DNA from 2 places in the Priestia sp. LL-8 genome. Region 1 is predicted to be linked to the other one. Evidence: riboswitches for the same ligand, from Rfam matches in the RefSeq annotation. Region 1 holds a riboswitch; the other holds the start of a gene.
The links. Region 1 has a riboswitch for S-adenosylmethionine ahead of U9R83_RS07140 (trans-sulfuration enzyme family protein). Riboswitches for the same ligand answer to the same signal wherever they lie in the genome.
Positions count from the first base shown of each region.

Region 2: it holds a riboswitch for S-adenosylmethionine, as region 1 does, so the genes downstream of both, U9R83_RS24600 (phosphoadenylyl-sulfate reductase) here and U9R83_RS07140 (trans-sulfuration enzyme family protein) in region 1, are expected to answer to the same signal.

Region 1 covers NZ_JAZAQH010000001.1:1,406,350-1,411,851, forward strand. The annotation lists gene U9R83_RS07130 (spore coat protein) at 1-980, shown strand, start outside; gene U9R83_RS07135 (hypothetical protein) at 1,050-1,712, shown strand; SAM riboswitch class I at 1,879-1,996, shown strand; gene U9R83_RS07140 (trans-sulfuration enzyme family protein) at 2,067-3,212, shown strand; gene U9R83_RS07145 (trans-sulfuration enzyme family protein) at 3,196-4,377, shown strand; gene U9R83_RS07150 (hypothetical protein) at 4,413-4,679, opposite strand; gene U9R83_RS07155 (SIMPL domain-containing protein) at 4,742-5,401, opposite strand.
Region 2 covers NZ_JAZAQH010000001.1:4,703,805-4,709,306, forward strand. The annotation lists gene sat (sulfate adenylyltransferase) at 1-952, opposite strand, end outside; gene U9R83_RS24595 (inorganic phosphate transporter) at 1,005-2,084, opposite strand; gene U9R83_RS24600 (phosphoadenylyl-sulfate reductase) at 2,104-2,817, opposite strand; SAM riboswitch class I at 3,072-3,174, opposite strand; gene cdaS (sporulation-specific diadenylate cyclase CdaS) at 3,488-4,114, shown strand; gene U9R83_RS24610 (VOC family protein) at 4,212-4,595, shown strand; gene U9R83_RS24615 (potassium channel family protein) at 4,663-5,451, shown strand; gene U9R83_RS24620 (YugN-like family protein) at 5,461-5,502, opposite strand, start outside.

The sequences.
Region 1 (5,502 bases):
AAACGGGTTATTTGGTTGACGTGCAATCAGATTATTTAATCTTAGCAGTAGAAAGCAACAATAACAATAATGGTGAAAATAACAACCAAAACAACCAAAACAACCAAAACAACCAAAACAACCAAAATAATAATCAACAAGAATATACACTTGTATATTATCACTTAGCGCATGTAAAAAGTATTACTGAAGATACTATGTCAAATTCGGCACAAACGTTTACAGGAATTAGTGCAGACTTAGAATTATATCGAGGAAAAACTTTTGCTGGAACTTTATCATTAATGAAAACTAAATATGTGCAGGTTAATCAAGGTGGACCTGAGAAAAAAGCAGGTCAGCTTCTTGATGTCTTAGGTTCATTTGAATCTGCTTATATAGTATTACTCACAGAGGATGACGGTATCATCTATATTAACACTGACCACGTTAAGAGTGTAAGTGAATATCAAAACAACAATGGAGATCAAACTACTCAATCTGTAAATGAACTCTCCGTGAGTCAAGAACCAGAATATATGAAATCCAAGAGTTTCAACGATCTGTTTGCACACCTTTCTCATAAATGGGTATCAATCAATAATGGAGGACCTGAAGCGGTAGAGGGCGTGTTAGTACAAAGTCGAAACGGCACATTTACACTTGTTCAGAACAATCAAGTATTACGCTTACAGCCAAGACACGTTAAAACCATTTGTGTAGGAGCAAAAGGAGCTTTTAAGCAAAACGACAACAATCAAAATAACGAGCAAACAGAAGAAAATGGAGAAACTGAAGCTGCAGAATCTACAGAAGAACGTACAGGAGGCCGTACGGGAGGCCGTACAGGAAGACGTACAGGAGGTCGCACAGGAGACCGTACAGGAAGACGTACAGGAGGTCGCACAGACGATCGCTCTCGAGGACGCCGTACGGGTTCACGCTCTTCAGCACCGGCCGAGAAAGTTATTAAAACGAAAAATTATCGTTGGAAAGCATGATGAAATGGAACATAAAAGGTGCTTATAAAGCACCTTTTCTATCATATAAGAAAAAGGAGGAGAATCAGAATGAGTATGAATCATTATATCAATAAAATTGTGGAGTTGGATATTTCAGGTAAAACGACATTTGTTGGCAGACTTATTGATCTTGGATTAGATATTATGGTTTTGTATAATGGACATGATTATTTGTATATTCCTCTTTTACACATGCATCGTTTGCGGGAAGTATCGGAAGAAGACTATACGGTTTTACGTGAAATAGAAGAGAACTTAATAGAAGAAAGTCAGCGGATTTCTTATCGTAATATTTTACAGCAGGCAAAAGGGAAGTTTATTGAAATTTATGTAACAGGAGGGAAATCATTGCACGGCTATATCACAAGCGTGCTGAATGATTATCTTGTGTTTTATTCTCCAGTGTATAAAAATGTCTTTGTTTCTCTGCATCATTTGAAATGGCTTACCCCTTACAGTAATGAGTTAACCCCTTATTCTTTAAGTGACAAAGAGCTCCCAGTAAGGCCTGCCTCTGCACCTTTTGTCAGAAATTTTGAAGAGCAGCTTAAAAAATATGAAAATCAACTGGTCGTATTAGATTTAGGGGATCAATCAGAAAAGATTGGCGTACTTAAAGAAGTTTCTAATAATATTGTTGAACTGATTACGGCAAATGGAGAAAGTATGTATTGGAAGTTAGCTCACGTAAAATCTGTGCACTTGCCTTAGAAAAAGAGACCTCGCTGTCGTCTCTTTTTTTATGTCCTTATCAGGACAAGTATATTGAATAAACAAATAAGATGATTTAAATTTTTTAGAAAATTATGTTGACAATAAAGAAAATCTTTATTAAAGTTAGTAACAACAAACGTTAACCACCAACAATTATATAGAACTCTTATCAAGAGTGGCGGAGGGACTGGCCCTGCGATGCCCGGCAACCATCAAATGAAACATTCATTTGAACGGTGCTAATTCCTGTGGAACATCAGTATTGTTCTAACAGATGAGAGAAATCGTGTATAAACGAACACTCTTTCATCTGTGAAGAGTGTTTTTATTTTGAGTTAAGGAGAGAAATAGATGAAAATTGAAACTTTATTAGTTCGTTCAGGAGTAGGTCGTGACCCTTCAACAGGTTCTATTACAACACCCATTTACCAAGCATCAACATTTGCTCATCCTGCTTTAGGGCAAAGTACAGGATTTGACTATGCACGTACGGCAAACCCTACTCGTACAGCATTGGAAGAAGCAATTGCTGCTTTAGAAAAAGGAGAGGTAGGAGTAGCATTCGCTTCAGGAATGGCGGGTGTAATGTCAGTTTTAGCACTATTTAAAAACGGAGATCATTTAATTGTATCAGAGGATTTATATGGAGGAACGTACCGAGTACTAAATGAAATCTTTTCAGAGCAAGGAATTACTGTTTCGTACGTCAACACAGCCCATCTCGAGCAAGTAAAAGATGCGCTTCGTCCCAACACGAAAGCTTTATTTATTGAAACACCTACAAATCCAATGATGCACGTGACTGATTTGCCAGAAGCAATTGCGTTAGCTAAACAGCATGATTTGCTTACTATCGTTGACAATACCTTCATGTCCCCTTACTATCAGCGTCCTTTAGAGCTTGGAGCAGATATTGTGATACATAGTGCAAGTAAATACATTGGGGGCCATAATGATGTAGTTGCTGGTCTTGTAGTGGCTCGATGTAGTAGCTTAGGAGAGAAAATTCGTTTTTATCAAAATGCAGCTGGGGCAATCTTAGGTCCACAGGATAGCTGGTTGTTATTACGCGGTGTTAAGACGCTAGCGCTTCGGATGGAAAAGCATAACGAAAACGCACTGAAAATTGCAAATTGGCTTACTGCTCACGATCTCGTGGAAAAAGTGTATTACCCTGGTCTTGAAACACATCCAGGCTATGAAATCATGAAGAAACAAGCAACTGGATTTGGAGGCATGATTTCTTTTGCTGTCTCACACCCTGACATCGTGTCAGTACTTTTAGAAAATGTCAAAGTTATTACATTTGCAGAAAGCTTAGGAGGCGTGGAAAGTTTAATGACATTCCCAGCTCGTCAAACACACGCTGATATTCCGGAAGAAATTAGAAATCGTGTCGGAGTAACAAACTGTTTACTGCGATTATCAGTTGGAATTGAGCACGCAGATGATTTAATTAAAGATTTGAAGGAGGCATTTGATGCATACCAACAATAATAAACATAGATTTGGTACGAACTTAATTCATGCAAATACAGGAATTGACGGTCATTTTGGAGCGGTTAACGTACCTATTTATCAGGTATCTACATTTAACCAAGAAGATGAGACGAACAACGGCCGTTATGACTATTCTCGTTCAGGAAATCCAACTCGTGAGGCTTTAGAAAATACCATTGCTCAGCTAGAAAATGGGTACGCTGGTTTTGCTTTTTCATCAGGTATGGCTGCTATCTCATCGGTGTTATCTATTTTTGAATCAGGGGATGAAATTTTAGTTTCACACGATACGTACGGCGGAACATATCGTGTATTAACACGATTATTTTCAAAGTTTGGTATCAAAACAACTTTTGTTGATACAACGAAGGTTGAGAAAGTAGAAGAAGCTATTACAAAAGATACGAAGGCTATTTATATCGAAAGCCCTTCAAATCCATTTTTACAGGTAACCGATATTAAAGCAGTAGCAAGTTTGGCGAAGGAGCGCAATCTTCTTACAATTGTGGATAACACGTTTTTAACACCTTATCTACAGCAGCCGATTGACCTTGGTGTAAATATTGTGATTCATAGTGCTACAAAATATATCAGCGGCCACAGTGACGTCATTGGCGGTTTAGTTGTAGTAAGCGATGAAAAGCTAGCAGAAGAAGTAAAGTTTGTACAAAATGCTTTTGGTGCTATCTTGGGGCCACAGGATTGTTTTTTACTGCTTCGAGGAATTAAGACATTAAAAGTTCGTTTAGATCAGCAGTTAAAAACAGCACTGCAGTTTGCCAAGTGGCTTGAAGAACAATCACTAGTGAGCCGTGTATACTACCCGGGCTTAAAAAGTCATCCAGACCACAAACTGATTTCAGAACAAGCAAATGGATACGGAGCTATGATTTCTTTCCAAGTACAGGATGAAAAAGTAGCACGACATATTTTGCAAGGAGTCAAATTGGCTTCAATTGGCGTAAGTCTAGGTGCAGTTGAATCCATTCTAACGCATCCTGCAACAATGTCTCATGCAAGTATCCCAAAAGAAGTACGGGAAGAAAAAGGAATTACTGATTCACTTCTTCGCCTTTCAGTAGGGTTAGAGGAATTCGAGGATTTGAAGCAAGACTTTAACGCTGTTTTTCAAAGCTTAGAAGAAAAAGCGTTAATTAAATAAAAAAAGGACTTCCATCAAGGAAGTCCTTTTTCTTGTTATATACAGCTATCTAAAAGGTTTGTGTATAGGGACGTAAGCGCAACTTTTTCATCAGAGGAAAGACTGCTGTTTAGAATTCTTTTTATGCCAAGATGATATTTCACATACGGTGTTTGCCGGACGCGCGGATGAGTCATTTCATCTCTTAAATCTTTCAGAATGGCTTCGCGAAGCTGATCTTCACTTGTCATGGATTGTTTAGAAGCGAACGAACGGTTCAACCATAGGGTTTGATAAGCTGCTAGTAAATGTTCAGAAGTCATTGTGCAAAGAGCTCCTTTAGATTAGTTTCTTCATTATAATAATCTATAGTTTACCATAAGTATTAATACGTGTACGTAACTTTTACAGAAGCAGATACAGTCAAGGACTGAGCTTGAATAGGGGGAGAGGCTGCTAATAACTTAGGCGAGGATCCAGATGACTGATAGACGGGGCCTTCTTCGATTAAAATGGGAGTTTGGTTAATAGGGAGCTGCAGCGTGTTGGCAATGGTAAAGGCCTTTTCTTTAGCGTTAAGCAAAGCTTTACTTATCGCTTCTTGTTCATATTTATCATCATTTGTAACGTGGAATTGAAGATCTTGCGCTACGTTGGCTCCGCTTGAAAACGTAGCGTTATAAACATCGCCAGCTTGTTTTACATCCTGTACTCTTACTCTAAACAAATGCTGTACTTCGTATCCTGTAAGAGTCGATTTTCCATCGCTGTAATCATATTTAGGATTTATGGTGAATGAAGCTGTTTCAATTTGTTGGTCATTGATTCCAAGTTTTTTTATCTCTTGCAGCAGAGTATTTGAAACAGCTGAATTTTCTTTTAAGGCTTCTTGAACGTCTCGGTTTTCAGTGCGCGTTCCAATCGTCATGGAAATTTCATTTGGAATGGCTGAAGCACTTCCTTCACCAATTACTTTAATTTCTCTATTTTGTGTATCTACGCGCATTTGTTGTGTAGGTTCATAAGGGAAATAAGAATGTTGCATACAAAAACCTCCTTTATTAATCTTTAATATATATATGATAAGGAAGAGAGATTAAAAACAAAAAGAGATTGAGATATAACTAAATCAATTCAATCTACGTT
Region 2 (5,502 bases), 3.3 Mb from region 1:
TGTGTTCAAAGAATAAAGGTGTAATTCCTAATTCATCTGCTGTAAAGTTACTGAAGATTTTTTGTGCATCATATGTTCCGTAGTAGTCACCAACACCAGCGTGATCACGACCTACAATGAAATGCGTGCATCCAAAGTTTTTTCGAACCATTGCATGAAAAATCGCTTCTCTAGGTCCAGCATAACGCATCGCGGCAGGGAAAACTGCTAAAGCTACACGATCGCTAGGATAATAGTTCTCTAAAAGTACTTCATAACTTTCCATACGGATATCTGCTGGGATATCATCTGACTTTGTTTCTCCTACAAGAGGATTTAAGAACAGGCCGTCTACAATTTCTAATGCCGTTTTTTGAATATATTCGTGCGCACGGTGAACAGGGTTACGAGTTTGGAATCCAACAACCGTTTTCCAACCGCGTTCTTCAAATGCTGCTCTTGTTTCAGTTGGATCTAGGTAATATTTTCCAAAACGCGTTTTAGGTGTACGTTCTACAAGTACGATTGGACCTGCTACATATACATTTGGGCGTTCCATCATTTTCTTCACACCAGGGTGGGCAAGTTCTGCTGTGCGGTACACATTTTCCGCTTCTTTTTCTTTATTTGGCGTATATACCTCAGAAACTTCTAGAACACCATATGTCACACCGCTTTGAACTAGTTTTACTTTGTCGCCAATGTTTAATTCTTTAGCTTGCTCTTCTGTTACGGGAAGAGTAATAGGAATACTCCATACAGTTCCATCTGCTAGACGCATATTTTCAACAACTGATTGATAATCTTTTTCTCCTAAAAACCCTGTAATTGGGCTGTAAGCACCAATTCCAATTAGTTCTAAATCACTTAGAGCCATGTTGTCTACTTCAATTTCTTTTGTTAGTGAAGTGTAGTCATATGTTGGTTGATATAAATTAATTAATTCTCCACCGTGTGCTTGAATTGTTGTCATTTTGTAAAATCCTCCTTAAGTAATTAACACAATATAATAAAAAGCAATTGAATCACGCAGTCATTTTTTCTTTTTCCGACTGCAAGCTTGCTCTTTTTCTTCTAGTCGTTCTAGCTAAGCTTAGAACACCTGCTGTGGCAATGCAGCCACTAGCTAGCACCACAAATGAATATAAGTCGCTTTCAAGTACTAATTTCACAAGAACATATGAGATTACGAGTGAAAATACAGGGGATACCACCCAAACCTTTAACATTTGAATGACCACTTCGCGCTGTTCTTTCGTAAATCCCGTTTTCGCTGCGCCTATCCCAATAATAGAAGACGTAGTGACCTGTGTAAGCGGTACTGGCAAACCAAACAGTGAAGCTGCTGTAACAAGAGAAGCACCAGTACCTGAAATAATGCAGCCTTCCCCTACAGAATAGCGAGTAATTTTTTTTCCGTTTGTTTCAATAACTCGGCCTCCTAGTAAAAGAGCTCCGAGTGCCACCGCCAATCCTCCTGCTATGACACCCGTTGTAGCATCCATTAACCCAGCTCCTACTAGAGGACCGACAGCATTTGCCACATTATTCATTCCAGCTGAGAAGGCTTCAAAGAATCCCGTCGCTATAACTAAAATCGTTAAAACTCTTTTCCACTTTCCCTCTGCTTCTTTTTTATGCGCTCTGCGTTTTATCACTTTCCCAATCAAAAAAGCAATGACAAATGAAACTAGCGGAACAATAATCCAAAAAGACATGACAATTAAAAGTTTTTCTACATACAGAGATTGATAAGCTACTCCTACTCCAACAACTGAGCCAACTGTTACTTCACTTGTTGATAGAGGGATACCAATCAAATTCGCGAAAAAGAGTGACAGCGTTGCAGCAGCCAGAATGATAATAACTAATTCTACTGACAGCAGTTTTTCAGGTATGATACCTGAACTGATGGTTTTTACCACCTCACCGCCTCCGGTAACAGCTCCGAGCACAATTCCTACAGCACAGATGAACAGGGCCACTCTTCGCTTTTTAATTGCACCGGAGCCGTATGAAACGCCCATAGCAGCTGCTGCACCGCTTGCCCCAATATTCATTGCAAAAAAAAGCGCAATGATAAAGGCAACATATAAAAGCATCATTTATTCAGCTCTTTCGTATTTAAGATTCGTGTAATCCGCACTCAACTTTTTGTGTACCCGCCCATCTTCCTGAACGTAAATCGTCTACATTATAGGCAGGTGCGGTACAGGGCTCACAGCCGATACTTGGGTAGCCTTGATCATGAAGTTTGTTGTACGGCAAATCATGCTTATACACATAGCGCCAAATTTCTTTCCATGACCAATGAATTAACGGACAAACTTTCACCTTCTTGAATTTCTCATCTTTATTAAAATAATTCGTGTTGGCACGAGACTCAGACTGCTCGCGTCTCAAACCGGAAATCCACGCATCATAAGGAGCAAGGGATTCTCTTAGCGGAATGATTTTTCGAATTTGACAGCATAAGTTAGGCTGACTCTTCCAAAGCTCATCTCCATGTTTTTCAGCTTGTTCTGCAAGAGTTAAATCCGGCTTTTTCATATGAATACGTAAATCAGGGAAGCGTTCTTTAATTGCATCAATCACTTCATATGTTTCTTTAAAATGAACGCCTGTATCTAAAAAGACAATTTCAGCGTCTTTTTTCACTTTTGAAATTAAATCAATTAACACGATTCCTTCGATCCCAAAGCTTGACGCATAAATAATTGAATCTCCGTAGGTATCATACGCCCACTGCAATGCTGAAAGGGCTCCTTTTGTTTCATCTTTACTGTCGAACTCTGGAAATGTATCGCTCCAGTTTTCGTACGTATATAAGTCTGCCATTTTCTCCACTCCAATTCTTAGTTATCCGCGTTATCCAATAAAAAAAGACGGTTTTACCCACTAGAATTGGATAAAACCGCCTCTAGTGTGTCTAGTCAGCGAAACTATTTAATTCTTACTTTGCTTCGGCGTGTTCAAAAATTTGTTTTAAGTCGGGGTTTACAGTCATTGGTTTCCCTTCTCAAATTATCGCTTGCGCTATATCAAAATAAAAAGTCTTCCGTATTGAAAGACTGGGTAGGCAATAAATTTTCACCTTATCTTTCAAAATGATACACACTTTGCTGGAATTAGCACCTTGCTAAGCAGGTTGCCGGGGTTCAGCGGGCCAGATCCCTCCACCACTCTTGATAAGCATTTTTTAAAAATTTTAGCATATTTAGAATATTTGTCAACATTAAAAATCATATATCCGATAAGAAAACTATACTTTAAATTCACAGAAATATCTATACTTTTATTTAAAACAACATATGTAAATTTAACCCAAATGTGAACATATCAGTTTATAAAACGCTTTCTTTTTTCTCCAACTTTTGATGTTCTCTTGCTAAATAAAACGCAAAATCTCTCTATAAAATTAATAGCGGATTTATAAGCTTTACGGATAATTCACCCACATTAGCACACATTACAGATAACACTGACTGACAGATAGGAGCTATATAAGATGGAGAGACAACCCTTTCAATTAGACGATACAATTAAAAATAATGTACGAACATATTTACAGCAGATTTCAACTGAAGCCTCTAATTTAATTAAACATTTAGACACGAGTGATCATTGTATCCTATGTGATTTTGAGGAGATGAGAAGGTTATTTCAAGATGTTCAAGCTACGGCCGCCTCTTATTACTTGCGTCATTACTTATCGCCTTATACATTTGAATATGCTGCTCTGTCCTTAGCTATTCATAACCTCTCTGAGAAACGTCACGGCGCTTTAATTGTCATTGAACGGGAACAAAATGTAGATCCTCTTATTCAAAAAGGAATGCCTATTCAAGCTCCTGTCAGCGCTACGCTAGTTGAGACGCTGTTCTATCCAGGAACACCCTTACATGACGGAGCTGTCCTAATTAGAAATAATCAGCTTATTTCGGCTGCTAATGTTTTACCTCTCTCGTCTATTATTTCAACGAACAAAAAATTGGGAACACGTCACCGTGCAGCCATTGGAATGTCAGAAAAATCGGATGCATTAATTTTAGTTGTATCTGAAGAAACAGGCAAAATTTCGTTTGCGCTTGATGGAAGCCTCTACCCTATTCACTCCAGCAAAAATATGATTTAAGAGCCCTTTCCTGATAAGCAGCCCTATCTTGACTTCTATATCCTTTCTCTTTAATATATTTCATAGTTTTTACATACTATAGATACGGGTGATGCATATGGCAATTTTAAAATTTGAACATGTAGGCGTTCAAGTAAAGGATATAGAAAAATCTATTGAGTTCTATACACAAAAGGTGGGATTAGAGCTCATCGAAACACTACCACATACCGATCCGTCTTTGAAGCTAGCTTTTCTAGGTTTAGAAGGCAATGTAATCGTAGAGTTAATTCAAGGGTATAACTCAAGCTTACCTAATGAAGGTAAAGTTCATCATTTTGCGCTGGCAGTAGATGGAATTGAAGAGGAGTTTGAGCGTTTAAAATCAGCAGGCGTTTCATTTGTGGAAGAAAACATTGTAACTTTGCCAAATGGAGCAAGATACTTATTTTTCTATGGTCCAGACAAAGAATGGATTGAATATTACGAAGTAAAAAGATAAAGATATCTTATACCTTCAGTGAAAAATGGTCATACTGTGGCTATGACTAATCACTGGAGGTATTTTTATGATGGAATGGCTATTATTTCGACTTTTTCGTCGTTCTATTTTAGTGCGGCTTCTTTTTATTATCGGCTGCCTTGTTTTACTTTTCGGCATGCTTATACATTTCCTAGAGCCGCAAACGTTTGGGAATGTGTTTGAAGGAATTTGGTGGGTTATTATTACAATCTCTACTATAGGGTACGGTGATTTTGCTCCCACCACTACGATTGGAAGGTTAGCTGCAATTATTTTAGTCCTCATTGGAACGGGATTTATTACTACTTATTTTGTCACGCTTTCTAAAATTGCTGTTTCCGCTGAGAGCGCTTATCTGGAAGGGAATTTAAAGTTTTATGGAAAAGATCACTTCATCGTTGTGGGGTGGAATGAGCGCGCCAAACTCGTGTTAGAGTCTTATCGCGACGCATTTCATAAAGAAGACATTGTTCTTATCGACGACTCTTTGACTAAAAACCCCATGATCTGTGATCGCGTTCATTTTATTAAAGGAAGTCCCTCTCACTATGAGGTATTAGAACTTGCTAATGCTCGGTACGCAAAAAAAGTGCTGATTACTGCGGATCAGCATAAGACAGAAGAATATGCAGACATGAATACTATTGTTACGCTAGTCGCTCTGCAAGGACTGAACCCTTCTATTTACAGCATCGTTGAACTGTTAACAAAAAAGCATATTCAAAATGCGCAAAATTTGGGGGTAAATGAAATGATTAAAACAAACGAGTTGATTAGTCAGGTCATGTACGAACATATTTTTGTAAAAAAATTAGAGAGTTTAAGAAAAGAATAGTCCCTTCAATTACCGAAGCAGCGCCTCTTCTGCCTCTCTAATTAGCTCTTC